Regions from separate parts of the Comamonas sp. MYb396 genome, predicted to be linked through region 3. Evidence: predicted binding sites of a transcription regulator. Region 3 holds the regulator's gene; each other region holds the start of a gene.
The links. The regulator LexA, encoded in region 3, represses DNA repair genes until DNA is damaged. The targets are predictions, from matches to a motif close to ACTGTATNNNNATACAGT.
Positions count from the first base shown of each region.

Region 1 (3,286 bases), on a different contig from region 3:
TGAGCATGGACAGGTGCTGCACGCCAAAGATCTGCGCGATGGCGCCATTGGTGAGCGGCACGGTGGACAGCCACAAAAAGCCCATCACGGCGGCAAAGACGTAGACCGACCAGGGCGACAGCGGCACCAGCAGGAACACCACGATGGCGATGGCGCGGATGAAATAAATGCCCGAGAGCAGGTAGCGCTTGGCCATGCGCTGGCCGAGCGACCCGGCCAGGTAGGTGCCAAAGATATTGAAGAGGCCGATCAACGCCAGCGAATAGCTGGCCACATGGGGCGGCAGGCCAAAGTCCTTCAGGTAGCTGGGCATGTGTACGCCGATGAACATCACCTGGAAGCCACAGACAAAATAACCGGCGGTCAGCAGCAAAAAGCTGGGGTTGCGAAAGGCCTCTGCCACGGCCTGGGCAATGGTTTGCTGCGCGCCAGCGCCAGCACTGCGCTTGAGCGCATGGAAATTGGGCTCGCGCAGCGCAATGGCCAGCGGCACGATGGTCAGCACCAGGATGGCGCAGACCAGCAGCGCGTTCTGCCAGCCCAGGCTGGCGATCAGCTGGCCCTCGACCGGCACCATGAAGAACTGGCCAAAGGAGCCTGCGGCCGCGGCCACCCCCATGGCCCAGGAGCGTTTCTCAGCGGGCAACTGGCGCCCGATGACGCCATAGATCACCGCATAGGTGGTGCCCGTCTGCGCCATGCCGATCAAAAGGCCGGCGGTGAGCGCAAACATCAGCGTATTGGGCGCCCAGGCCATGCCGGCCAGGCCCAGCGCGTACAGCAGCGCGCCGCAGACCAGCACCTTGCTGGCGCCAAAGCGGTCGGCCAGCATGCCGGTAAAGATGCCGATCAGGCCCCAGCTGAGGTTTTGCACCGCCAGCGCCAAGGCGAAGGACTCGCGCGTCCAGCCCATCTCCTGGGTGATCGGCTGCAGCCAGAGGCCAAAACCGTGGCGGATGCCCATGGACAGGGTCACTACGGCGCCGCCACAGAGCAGCACGCGGGCCATGGACAATCGTTGTGCGTTGTTTTGCATAGTCTAAGGATGTCTCGTTATCCAAGAATTGTTACTCCAACGCCAAAAACCGGCTGTCGCCCGCATATTGCCCGGTGGCCGCCCAAGCCCATTGCAGGCTTTTGCGGCCAAGCGTCGTGAATCGTCAACAAGTTCCACCTGTTTATCTATACAGCTATTTACAATGGCAGCCGCTAGAATGGAAAGTTATGGCAAGCAAAAACACGTCTACCAGTGAATACGCAGAGGGCTCGATACGGGTTCTCAAGGGGCTTGAGCCGGTCAAGCAGCGCCCGGGCATGTATACCCGCACCGACAATCCGCTGCACATCATCCAGGAGGTGATCGACAACGCGGCCGACGAAGCGCTGGCCGGCTTTGGCAAGAAAATTCGCGTCTACCTGCACACCGATGGCTCGGTGAGTGTGGAGGACGACGGCCGGGGCATTCCCTTTGGCCTGCACCCCGAAGAACATGCGCCCGTGGTGGAGCTGGTCTTCACCCGCCTGCATGCGGGCGGCAAGTTCGACAAGGGCCAGGGCGGCGCCTACAGCTTCTCGGGCGGTCTGCACGGCGTGGGTGTCTCGGTGACCAACGCCTTGGCCACCCGCATGGAGGTGACGGTGCACCGCGATGGCTCGGTCGCCACAATGGCCTTTGCCGGTGGCGATGTGGTCGAGCCCCTGCAGGTGCGCGCGATGGTCAGCGGTGACCGCAAGCAGGGCACGACGGTGCGCGTCTGGCCCGATGCCAAGTATTTCGAATCCAGCCACCTGCCGATGGGCGAGCTGGTGCACCTGCTGCGCAGCAAGGCCGTGCTGATGCCGGGCGTGAGCGTGCAGCTGACGCAGGACAAGAGCCGCGAGACGCAGACCTGGCTGTACAAGGGCGGCCTCAAGGACTACCTGCTGCAGACCTTGCCGGTGGACCCGATCATTCCCGTGTTCGAGGGCGAGGGCTTTGCCGGCCGCAGCGATGACCATTTTGCCGAGGGCGAAGGGGCATCGTGGTGCGTGGCCTTTACCGACGAAGGCCAGCCGGTGCGCGAGAGCTATGTCAACCTGATCCCGACCACGGCGGGCGGCACGCATGAAAGCGGGCTGCGCGATGGCCTGTTCCAGGCGGTCAAGAGCTTTATCGAGCTGCATTCGCTGCTGCCCAAGGGCGTCAAGCTGATGCCCGAGGACGTGTTTGCCCGTGCCAGCTATGTGCTCTCGGCCAAGGTGCTCGATCCCCAGTTCCAGGGCCAGATCAAGGAGCGCCTGAACTCGCGCGATGCGGTGCGCCTGGTCTCGGGCATGGTGCGGCCGGCGCTGGAGCTGTGGCTGAACCAGAATGTCGAATACGGCAAGAAGCTCGCCGAGATTGCGATCAAGGCGGCGCAGACGCGCCAGCGCGCCGGCCAGAAGGTGGAAAAGCGCAAGGGCAGCGGCGTGGCCGTGTTGCCCGGCAAGCTGACCGATTGCGAAAGCCGCGACCTGGCCTACAACGAGGTGTTTCTGGTCGAGGGCGATTCGGCCGGCGGCAGCGCCAAGATGGGCCGCGACAAGGAAACCCAGGCCATCCTGCCGCTGCGCGGCAAGGTGCTCAACACCTGGGAAGTGGACCGCGACCGCCTGTTTGCCAACACTGAAATCCACGATATCTCGGTAGCCATCGGCGTGGACCCGCATGGCCCCGATGACGAGGTCGACCTGAGCGGTCTGCGTTACGGCAAGATCTGCATCCTGAGCGACGCCGACGTGGACGGCTCGCACATCCAGGTGCTGCTGCTGACGCTGTTCTTCAAGCATTTCCCGCAGCTCATCGACAAGGGCCATGTCTGCGTGGCGCGGCCGCCGCTCTTTCGCGTCGATATCCCTGCCCGGGGCAAGAAACCCGCTGCCAAGGTCTACGCACTGGACGAGGCCGAGATGCATGCCATCTTCGACAAGGCCGCCAAGGACGGTGTGCCGCGCGAGAAATGCCAGGTCAGCCGCTTCAAGGGCCTGGGCGAGATGAATGCCGAGCAGCTGTGGGAAACCACGCTGAACCCGGACACGCGCCGCCTGTTGCCGGTGCGCCTGAGCCAGACCGATGTGCAGCAAACCCGTGAGGTCATGACCCAGCTGATGGGCAAGGGCGAGGCTGCGGCCCGCCGCGACCTGATGGAGCTGCACGGCCATGAGGTCGAAATTGATATCTGATGTCCTGCTGCCCATGCCGCTGAATAAACAATCGAACCCAAGCCAGCCGCGCGCAGCCGTGCCACAAGCAAAGAAAGCTGAACCC
Region 1 is NZ_JBBGYU010000002.1:291,157-294,442, reverse strand. Features, by position in the region: gene WH265_RS05515 (MFS transporter) at 1-1,036, opposite strand, end outside; gene WH265_RS05510 (DNA topoisomerase IV subunit B) at 1,225-3,201, shown strand.
Region 1: a site for LexA is predicted at 1,174-1,191, ahead of WH265_RS05510 (DNA topoisomerase IV subunit B). Genes of this name have one in related genera too.

Region 2 (3,286 bases), on a different contig from region 3:
GGCCCTGGTTTGCCCATGAATCCGTACCCGCCGAGCCTACCTGGCAGCAGCTGATCGCCAATGCGCTGATGCTGCAGGACATCAGCGGCGAAGATGCGCTGTCGGCCGGTGTCTGGTATGTGGCGATCGATTTTCAGCTGTTCGCCGCCGTCACCTTGCTGTTTGCATGGAGCCGCCGCTGGGCCCGCCAATGGCTGGGCCTGCAACTGGGCCAGTGGGTCGTGCTGGCGCTCACGGCCTTGTCGCTGCTGGTGTTCAACCGCCACAGCGAGCTGGACATGTGGTTTGTCTACTTTATCGGTGCCTATGGCATGGGCATGCTGGCTTTCTGGGGCAGCCAAAGCGCCAAACCCTGGTCCTGGACGGCCTGCCTGCTCGCTTTTGGTCTCGTGTCACTGGAAGTGGATTTCCGCCTGCGCATTGCGGTGGCACTGTGCGGCTCCGTCGCGCTGCTGTGGCTGATGCGCCTGCCGGCAGACAGCCGCCTGGTCGACTGGCTGGGCCGCCAGGCGCCTGTGCGCTGGCTGCAGTCGCTGGGCCAAATGGGCTACTCGGTGTTTCTGGTGCACTTTTCCATCGTGGTGCTGTGCAACGCGGTGGTCTCGCATGTCTGGCCGAGCCAGCCCTGGCTCAACTGGCTGGGCATGGGCCTGGCCTTTGCGCTGTCGCTGCTGGCCGGGCGCGCGCTCTACCTGGGGGTGGAGGCGCGTACGCCCAGCCTGCGCTCTGTTGCCCGCTGGGAGCTGGGCCTGGTCGGGGGCGGCCTGCTGGTGACCCTGGTGGGGGCGCGCTTGTCGATGTAGGCAGGCCCTTGCCGGCCCTTGCCGGCGCTTGTCGGTTGACCGCTCAGCGGTGCAGATCGCCGGCGCGCTCGGGCTGGTAGCTGATGCCGGTCACACGCACCGTCATCGTCTTTCCGCCCACGGACGGCCAGGCCAGCTCATCGCCAATCGCCAGGCCCAGCAGCGCACTGCCCACGGGTGCAAATACCGAAATCTTGCTGCTGGTGTCGTCCAGGTCCTTGGGGTAGACCAGGGTCAGCTGGAACTGCTTGCCCGATTCGGCAATGTCAAAGTTCACCGTGGAGTTCATCGTCACCACATCCGGCGGAATATCGCTGGGCTCCACAATATCGGCGCGGGCAATCTCGGCCTCCAGATCCGCCTTGCCGGGGAAGGCACTGGCCGGCATCGCCTCCAGCAGCGCTTCCAGGCGGTCCACATCCAGGGATGACAGGATGAGTTGGGGTTTGCGAGACATGAAAACTTCCTCCGGAGTATGTAATCCCCGAATGTAGGCCAAGCCCCATTTCGCACCAAAACGGTGCGAATAGCCCTGGTGTGCGCGGCGCTTGCAGAGGATGCGGGGATGGCGGACAATGCATGAAATACTGTATATAAAAACAGTCATCATCCGTTAGTATGCCTGCCCGCCATCCCTCCATCCACACCGTTGACACTGCCCCGCTAGACGACCCGCAGGCCCTGCAGCGCTGCGCGGACGACCTGGATGGGCCTGTGCCGGTGCGTGTGCCCCTGCCAGTGGCCCGCAAGGGGCGCGGCGCGGTGGGGGCACCCCGCCACCGTTTTGCCAGCGATGTGCGGGAATGGGCTGACGATGGCTGGACCCCTGCAGCCGCTGAGGCGCCTGTGGCTGGCGATGCAGATCTGAACCTGGAAGAAGGCGCCTGGTGGCAGCAGGACGCCGAGAGCCTGCCAACCCAGGTACACGAGGAGCGGGCGCGCAGCGCGATCCAGAAAAACGACTCACCCGATATCTTCTTTGATCACTCGGTCAACCCCTACCGGGGCTGCGAGCATGGCTGCATCTACTGCTATGCCAGGCCCTACCACAGCTACCTGAACCTCTCGCCGGGGCTGGATTTTGAAACCCAGTTGTTTGCCAAGACCAATATTGCCCAGGTGCTCAAGGCCGAGATCAGCCGCCCGCGCTACCAGCCGGCCTCGCTCAATATCGGCTCGGCCACCGATTGCTACCAGCCGATCGAGCGCGAGCTGGGCCTGACGCGGCAGCTGATCGAGGTGCTCAGCGAGGCCGAGCACCCGTTCTCGCTGATCACCAAGAGCAGCGCGGTGGAGCGCGATACCGACCTGATTGCCGCAGCGGCGCGCAAGAACGCGGCGGCCGTCTACATCACGATCACCAGCCTGGACCCACAGCTGACCCGCCTGCTCGAGCCCCGGGCTGCGGCGCCGCACCGGCGGCTGCGCACCATCCGCCAGCTGACGGAGGCCGGCATTCCTGTCGGGGTGAGCGTGGCGCCGCATATTCCGTTTTTGACCGAGGACATGGAAGAGGTGCTGGCAGCCGCGCGCGAGGCCGGCGCCACCACCGCCTTCTACACCGTGCTGCGCCTGCCCTGGGAACTCAATGTCGTGTTCCAGCAGTGGCTGCAGGCCCATTACCCACAGCGCGCTGCCCGGGTGATGCAGCGGGTGCGCGACCTGCACCAGATCAGCGAGGCCGACCGGCTGCGCGGCAAGAGCTATGACAGCCAGTCCTTCAGCCGCATGAAGGGCCAGGGCCTGTGGGCCGACCTGGTGCGCCAGCGCTTTGTGCGGGCCTGCGCGCAGCTGGGCTATGGGCGCGAGCGGCAGGAGATGGACTGGCGCGGTTTTGAGGCCTGGCGCGCACAACAGGTGCAGCAGATGCAGCAGGCCGTGCGCCAGGGAGGCGCCGCGCAGGCGCCGCACCCTGGACAGGGAAACCTGTTTTAGCCGCGCTTGCGAGCAGCGGCGACCGTGGTCGGCGGCTGCGCTGCAACGCTTGCCGGCACAGAGGCAGATGCCAGCTGCGCCAAAGTGGCAGCTGGTGCAGAGCGGCCCTTGCAGCTGGCAAAAATATCCAGATCGGCCTGGTGCAGTGCGGTCTGCACATCGGTCAGGCCCAGCATCGAGTGGAACAGGTTGTCATGGCTGATGCGGGCAGTGGCCACGGCCTGCTGCAGGCAGCTGGTGCTCATGCCCATGCGTTGCTGCATGGCGGGCGAGAGCCAGGTGATCCAGGGCACATGCTTTTGCACATCGGGGGCGACGGAATAGGGCAGGCCGTGCAGGTAGATATTGTTTTCGCCCAGCGATTCGCCATGGTCGGCCACATACATCATGGCCGTGGGCTGGCGCTGGCCCTTGCTGGCCAGCCAGTCGATCAGGCCGCCGAGCATGCGGTCGGTGGCGACGACGCTGTTGTCATAGGCATTGATCAGCGAGGCGCGGTCGCAGGCCTGCAGATTGACGTTGTTGCACTCGGGGCTGAAGCGCTTGTC
Region 2 is NZ_JBBGYU010000002.1:187,624-190,909, reverse strand. Features, by position in the region: gene WH265_RS05045 (acyltransferase family protein) at 1-803, shown strand, start outside; gene rnk (nucleoside diphosphate kinase regulator) at 847-1,260, opposite strand; gene WH265_RS05035 (PA0069 family radical SAM protein) at 1,536-2,738, shown strand; gene WH265_RS05030 (phosphoethanolamine transferase) at 2,735-3,286, opposite strand, start outside.
Region 2: a site for LexA is predicted at 1,390-1,407, ahead of WH265_RS05035 (PA0069 family radical SAM protein). Genes of this name have one in related genera too.

Region 3 (3,286 bases):
ACGGTGCCATTACCGGTGGTCGCCACCACCAGGCCGTCGATGCCCTGGGCCTGCAGGGCGTCCACCAGCCCGGGGCGCATACCGGCATGGCTGGTAACGATCTCCACCCAGGGCCAGGGCGCGCTGGCGGGGGCAGGCAAGGCGGCCAGCCAGGCGCTGCCGGTGTAGTCGCCCGCCACATCTTCAGCTTGCGGCGCATAGCCCTGGCGCAGGCGCACGGTCATGCCATCCACCCAGCCCAAGGGGCCCTGCTCGCCCGATGAAAAGGCCAGCAAGCGGTGCGGGTGCAGCTTTTGCAGCCAGCGCGCGCTGTGCAGCTCGCCGCCGCCCGTCACGGCCACCACCTCCCGCAGCAGAGGTTGGCCATCCGCATCCAGCGCCGCTGCGGCGGCCACGGCATCCTTGAGGTTTTGCGGGCCATCGGGCATCAGCGCATTGGCCGGGCGCATGGCGCAGGTCAGCACCACGGGCTTGGCCAGGCGTCCTAAAACGCAGTGCAGGAACCAGGCCGTCTCTTCGAGCGTATCGGTTCCGTGGGTGATAACAACAGCGCGCACGGTCTCATCGCGCATGGCCGCATCGCAGCGCTTGAGCAGTGCATGCCAGACCTCGTCGTTCATGTCCTTGCTATCAATTTGCGCTATCTGCACCGCATCCAGCGGGCCTGCCGCAGCTGTCTCGATGCCGCTCACACCCGCCAGCAAGGCCGCAATGGACAGCTGGGCTGCGCGGTATTGGCCGGGTTTCTCGGCATCATCGGCCATGCCGGCAATGGTGCCGCCGGTGCCGATGATCAAAATTTTTGGCTGCAAGGCTTGCCTCCTGCAAAAAACTGGTTAAAAATACAGGTACTGGATTGATATACAGGTGTTGGGATGCACAGTGGCTTTGCTTCTGCCCGGCACCGCAGATCACACGGAGATCTTATGCGAGACCATCCCAAACTGACCGCGCGCCAACAAGAAATTCTGGACCTGATCCAGACCGCCATTTCGCGCACCGGCGCCCCGCCAACGCGCGCCGAGATTGCCAGCAAGCTGGGCTTCAAATCGGCCAATTCGGCAGAAGACCACCTCAAGGCGCTGGCCCGCAAGGGCGTGATCGAGCTGGTCAGCGGCACCTCCCGGGGGATTCGCCTGCAAAGCGATACCGTGCGCTCCATCAATGCCGCTCGCGGCACGCGCTTCTCCTCACCGCTGGCAGGCGTGTCCAATGCCACCGCCGGCCTCGGCCGCGTGGTGCAAGAGCTCGCCCAGCTGGCCCTGCCGCTGATCGGCCGCGTCTCGGCCGGCTCGCCCATCCTGGCGCAAGAGCATGTCGACCAAACCTATACCGTGGAGGGCGGCCTGTTCCAGCAGCAGCCCGATTACCTGCTCAAGGTGCGCGGTATGTCGATGCGCGATGTCGGCATCATCGATGGCGATCTGCTGGCCGTCAAAGCCACGCGCGAGGCCCGCAACGGCCAGATCATTGTGGCGCGCCTGGGCGATGACGTCACCGTCAAGCGCCTGCAGCGCACCAAGGACGGCATTGAGTTGCTGGCCGAAAACCCGGATTACCTGCCCATCATCGTGCAGCCCGGCGAGCCCTTTGAGATCGAAGGCATTGCCGTGGGCCTGATCCGCAACACGATGCTGAACTAGGCCTAGCGGCCCTTCCGGCCACTTCGGCCCTCCCTTTTCTGCGCAACCCCAGGTAGCGGGCGTTGTGGGCTCTTGGCCCACAGCCCTGGGGGATGCGCTCGCCCTGCGCAATCCTGCTGTTACCCGTATACCAAGGAGTCTCCTATGCTTGTAGCAGATGCATTGTGCGCGCTTGCGCCCTTTTCCCTCGTCGCTGGCCTGCCCTGGTTCCAGTCCATCCAGCGTGCCATTGTGCGCAGCAACCGCCGCCGACCCGGCCATGGCGCCGCCAATGACGGCCAGCTCGCCGCCCAGGTGCACTGCTTTGCCACCGCGTCCTCTGCCGCTGTACAGCGTGGCGCCGCCCAGCAGCTGAGCTTGCTCGATGGCCAGGGCCTGAACATGTCCGGCGTGGATACGTCCCGCGTGGACACGTCCGGCATGGAAAAGCCCCACGCAGACTCCCCTGCCGATGAGGCCCCCGCACAGCGCCCCATTGACCGCATCCGCCTGCCGCGCAAACCCGCTGCGCGCCGCCGCCTCTCGGTAGGCGCACAGTCCCACACCCGCCCCTTCCTGTCAGTGCAGCGCTGCAGCGCCCAGGCCGCCAACGATGCCCCCATCAAGATGTACTGGGCCCAACCGGCCAGCCTGCACCGCCAAAAGGGTATGCGCTGGGCCATGTCGGGCAGCATGGCCGATATCTGTGCCGAGCTCGAACGCCTGGAACGGCTGGAACATCTGCACGCGGTCTAAGCCGGTGCCCAGGCGGGCATCAAGTCTGGCCGCCAGCATGCGTTGAACGCTGCAAACAGAGCCAGGCGGGCCAAGGGTTTGGGCATGGGGCTCGGCATTCCTGACGCGCCACCATGCCGCAGGCGGCCCGATGTGCCAGTTGGTGCGGCCGGCCAGGTGCGGCCGGCTAGGTGCGGCCGGCTAGACAACGGCCTACCGGAGGGATTCCAGAACGGCGCTGAGAAATTCCGGGCAATATGCAGGGCGGTTGCAACAGCGGCTCAGAGCTGCCCAGCCAGCAGCATCCCTTCCTGCCGCTCAGACCAGGCCATGGTGACACAAGGCCCGCGTGCTCGGCAGCCCGCGCTGCCAGCCATCGCTGTCTGCTGCCCACTTGCGCCAGCCTCTTGTCCTGTCAGCGCGCAGCAGCCAAAGCCTCCAGCGCCTGCTGCTTGAATGGGGCCAGTTGCTCGCGCAACGCATCTCTTGCGCCATCCAGCGCAGCAGCCACCGCGTCAGGCCCAAACACCAGGCCTTGCAGCAACACAAAATGCACATTGCGGATGCCAATGGAGGCCAGCGCATAGCGCAGATAGGGCGTCAAAAAGTCTTCCTGCTTGGCCCGGGGCCCCGTATGGAAGCCGCCGGAACTCACCAATACCAAGCTAGGACGGTCCTTCATCAAACCAATCTTGCCTTCGGGCGTGGATGCAAAGCTGCGGTGGATACGGATCACATGGTCCAGCCAGAGCTTGAGCGTGGCCGGCACCGCAAAGTTGTGCATGGGGGTCAGAATCATCAGCAGATCGCTGTCTTCCAGCTCCTTGATCAGCGTTTCCGACCAGGCCAGCGCGGGTGCATCTGCGCTTGCATTGGCGGTGATCGCCAACGCGTAGTCGCGGCTGATCGGCGGTATCGGTGTGGCCACC
Region 3 is NZ_JBBGYU010000004.1:184,728-188,013, reverse strand. Features, by position in the region: gene WH265_RS11130 (asparaginase) at 1-812, opposite strand, end outside; gene lexA (transcriptional repressor LexA) at 927-1,643, shown strand; gene WH265_RS11120 (hypothetical protein) at 1,788-2,378, shown strand; gene WH265_RS11115 (FMN-dependent NADH-azoreductase) at 2,773-3,286, opposite strand, start outside.

Region 4 (3,286 bases), on a different contig from region 3:
CAAGGGCTTTGAGGCTGTCGGCTGGCTGGGCCTGATGACTCCCAAGGGCACGCCCAAAGCCATTGTCGACAAGCTGAACCAAGAGACGGTGGCCATCCTCAGCAGCCCTGAGATGCAGAAGTTCATCCGCGACCGGGGCTCGGAGCCCGCACCGACCAGTGGCCCGGAGATGGACCGCTTTGTGGCCAGCGAAATCGCCGAGTGGGGCAAGGCGGTCAAGCAGTCGGGCGCGACGGTGGAATAGGGCCACCACCGGGGCTCGCCACCAGAATCCTTACGCGCCACCGACCATGTCGCCCAGGCGTCGCGGCGCCTGGCTGCGCTTTTCTACACTCTTTGTCGCCTATAGACCGAAATGGAGACAAAGATATGGTGTTGACGCGCAGAAGCATGCTGCAAGCAGGGGCTGCCACGGCAGCCGGTGCCTGGATGGGGGCGGGCGCATCGCTGGCCCATGCCAGCAAGACCTTTCCCAGCCGGGCGATCAAGCTGGTAGTGGCTTTTCCGGCCGGTGGGCCGACCGATCTGACGATGCGCCAACTGGCCGAGAACGCCGCCAAGGTGCTGGGCCAACCGATTGTGGTGGAAAACCGCCCCGGCGCGGCCGGCTCGCTGCCCGCGACACAGTTGCAGAACACGGCAGCAGATGGCTACACCATCGCCCAGCTGCCGATGAGCGTGATGCGCCTGCCTTTTACCACCGGCCTCAAATGGAACCCGGTGGAGGACCTGAGCTACATCATCAATGTCACCGGCTATGCGTTCTGCATGGTGGCCAGCACCCAGTCCGGCCTCAAGAGCTGGCAGGATGTGGTGGCCTGGGCCAAGGCCAACCCTGGCAAGCTCACGCTTGGCAATACCGGTACCTACACCTCGCCCCATGTCACCTCGGCCATCATTGCGCAGCAGCTGGGGCTGGATGTTGTGCATGTGCCCTACAAAGGCTCGTCCGAGCTGATGCGCGCCACGATGGCGGGCGAGGTGATGGTCGCGGCCGACACCAGCGCCGTGATCCCCTATGTGGACCAGGGCCGCATGGTTGCCTTGAATGTCTGGACCGAAAAGCGCCTGCCCACCTTGCCCAACACCCCCACCTTGATCGAGCTGGGCCTGCCAACCACGCAGTACTCGCCCTTTGGCCTGGTGGGCCCCAAGGGCATGCCGGTTGATGTGCAAGCTGCCTTGCACAAAGCCTTCAAGCAAGCGATGGAAATGGAAAGCTACCAGGCCATGCTGCAGCGCTTTGAGATGCTGCCCATCTACATGAACAGCGCCGACTACAAGAAGTTTGCCGCCGAGTCCACGGTCAAGGAAAAAGCCGTGCTCGCCAAGCTGGGGCCCCAGGCTTGATGCAGCTTTGAGAGCCGACTGGCGCGGGAAAGGTATTGGTTTTGACGAATGCTGTATTCATATACAGTATTTGCAAAAATCTACCTTCATCTGAATCCCGTCGCCAGCCTTCCCAGAGGGGAGCAATCTCAAGCGGGACCGCGCCCGCACTGGCGAAGCTGCTGAGGTTTTGCTAGAATACTGTATATATACACAGTATTTATGCAAACCCTCGCCAAACTCCAGATCCTGGCTGACGCTGCCAAATACGATGCCAGCTGCGCATCCAGCGGCAGCAAGCCCCGCAACTCCCTGGGCGGCGAGGGGATGGGGTCGACCGAGGGCATGGGCATCTGCCACAGCTATACGCCCGATGGCCGCTGTGTCTCGCTGCTCAAGATTCTGCTGACCAACTTCTGCATCTACGACTGCCGCTACTGCATCAACCGCAAGAGCTCCAATGTGCAGCGCGCCCGCTTCAGCGCCGCTGAGGTGGTGGGCCTGACGCTGGACTTTTACCGCCGCAACTGCATAGAAGGCCTGTTTCTGTCCAGCGGCATCATCCAGTCGTCGGACTACACGATGGAGCAGCTGGTCGAGGTGGCGCGCAGCCTGCGCGAGGACCATGATTTTCGCGGTTACATCCACCTCAAGACGATTCCGGATGCCTCGCCCGAGCTGCTGGCCCTGGCCGGTCGCTATGCAGACCGCCTCAGCATCAATATCGAGCTGCCCACGCAGCAGGGCCTGCAGCAATTGGCGCCTGAGAAAGATGCCGTAGGCATTGCCTCTGCCATGCACCAGGTGGCAGAACATATCGAGGTCGCGCGGCAGCAGACGCAAGACCAGCAGGGCAGCAAGCTGGTATCGCTGCCCCGCCAGCGCCAGGCCGCTCGGGCAGCAGCGCCCAGCTATGCGCCGGCGGGCCAAAGCACGCAGATGATTGTCGGCGCCGACAGCGCCAATGATGCGACCATCTTGCTCACCAGCAGCGCGCTCTACACCGGCCAGCGCCTGCGCCGGGTCTACTACTCGGCCTTCAGCCCCATCCCCGATGCCTCGTCCGATCTGCCGCTGCAGGCGCCGCCACTGATCCGCGAGCACCGGCTCTACCAGGCCGATTGGTTGATGCGCTTCTACGGCTTTAGCCCGGCAGAAATTACCGCACCAGCGGCCGGCGGCATGCTCGATCTGGAGCTCGACCCCAAGCTCGCCTGGGCGCTGTCGCAGCGCCAGCATTTCCCGGTGGATTTGAACCGTGCGGCCAAGGCTTGGCTGCTGCGCGTGCCGGGCTTGGGTGTCGGCAGTGTCGAGCGTCTGCTGGCCGCCCGCCGGGTGCGCCGGCTGCGGCTGGCCGATCTGCAGCAGCTGCGTGTTGCCACCAGCAAGGTACTGCCTTTTGTCGAGCTCGACGACTACCACCCGCCGCTGGCCATGCTCGACAGCCCGAGCTTGCGCCAACAGCTGCTGGCCCAGATGGGGCAGGGCGCCGTGCAGCGCAGGCACAGCGGCATGCAGTTGGCGGCTGCGGCGCAGATAGCCCTGTTTTGAGGAGGCCAGGCATGCAGGCAGAGAACGACAGCTTGACGGTGATGTTGGACGCACCGGATGACTTTGCCGGCTTCCGCCAAGCGGCGCGGGTATTGCTGGCCCTGGGCGCAGCGCCCGAGCTGGTGCACTGGCGCTGGTCGGATACGTTGGCCACCCAGGCCGAGGATGGTGATTTGTTTGCGGATGCTGGGGCAGCCTATGCTGCGGCAGCCGATGCTGGGGCAGCCCTTGCTGCGGCAGCCGATGCTAGGGCCGATGCGCCACCCCGCGTCATCACCCCCGAGGCACTGGACCGCTTGGCCATCGCACCCGGCCAGCCGGTGCATATCCGCAAACCCCAGCTGGCCGTGCTGCGCCATGCCTGCTGCCACCGCAACCCGGGCCGCTTTATGCTGTGCTACCGCTG
Region 4 is NZ_JBBGYU010000001.1:37,069-40,354, reverse strand. Features, by position in the region: gene WH265_RS00175 (tripartite tricarboxylate transporter substrate binding protein) at 1-244, shown strand, start outside; gene WH265_RS00170 (tripartite tricarboxylate transporter substrate binding protein) at 370-1,350, shown strand; gene WH265_RS00165 (putative DNA modification/repair radical SAM protein) at 1,552-2,880, shown strand; gene WH265_RS00160 (TIGR03915 family putative DNA repair protein) at 2,892-3,286, shown strand, end outside.
Region 4: a site for LexA is predicted at 1,530-1,547, ahead of WH265_RS00165 (putative DNA modification/repair radical SAM protein). Genes of this name have one in related genera too.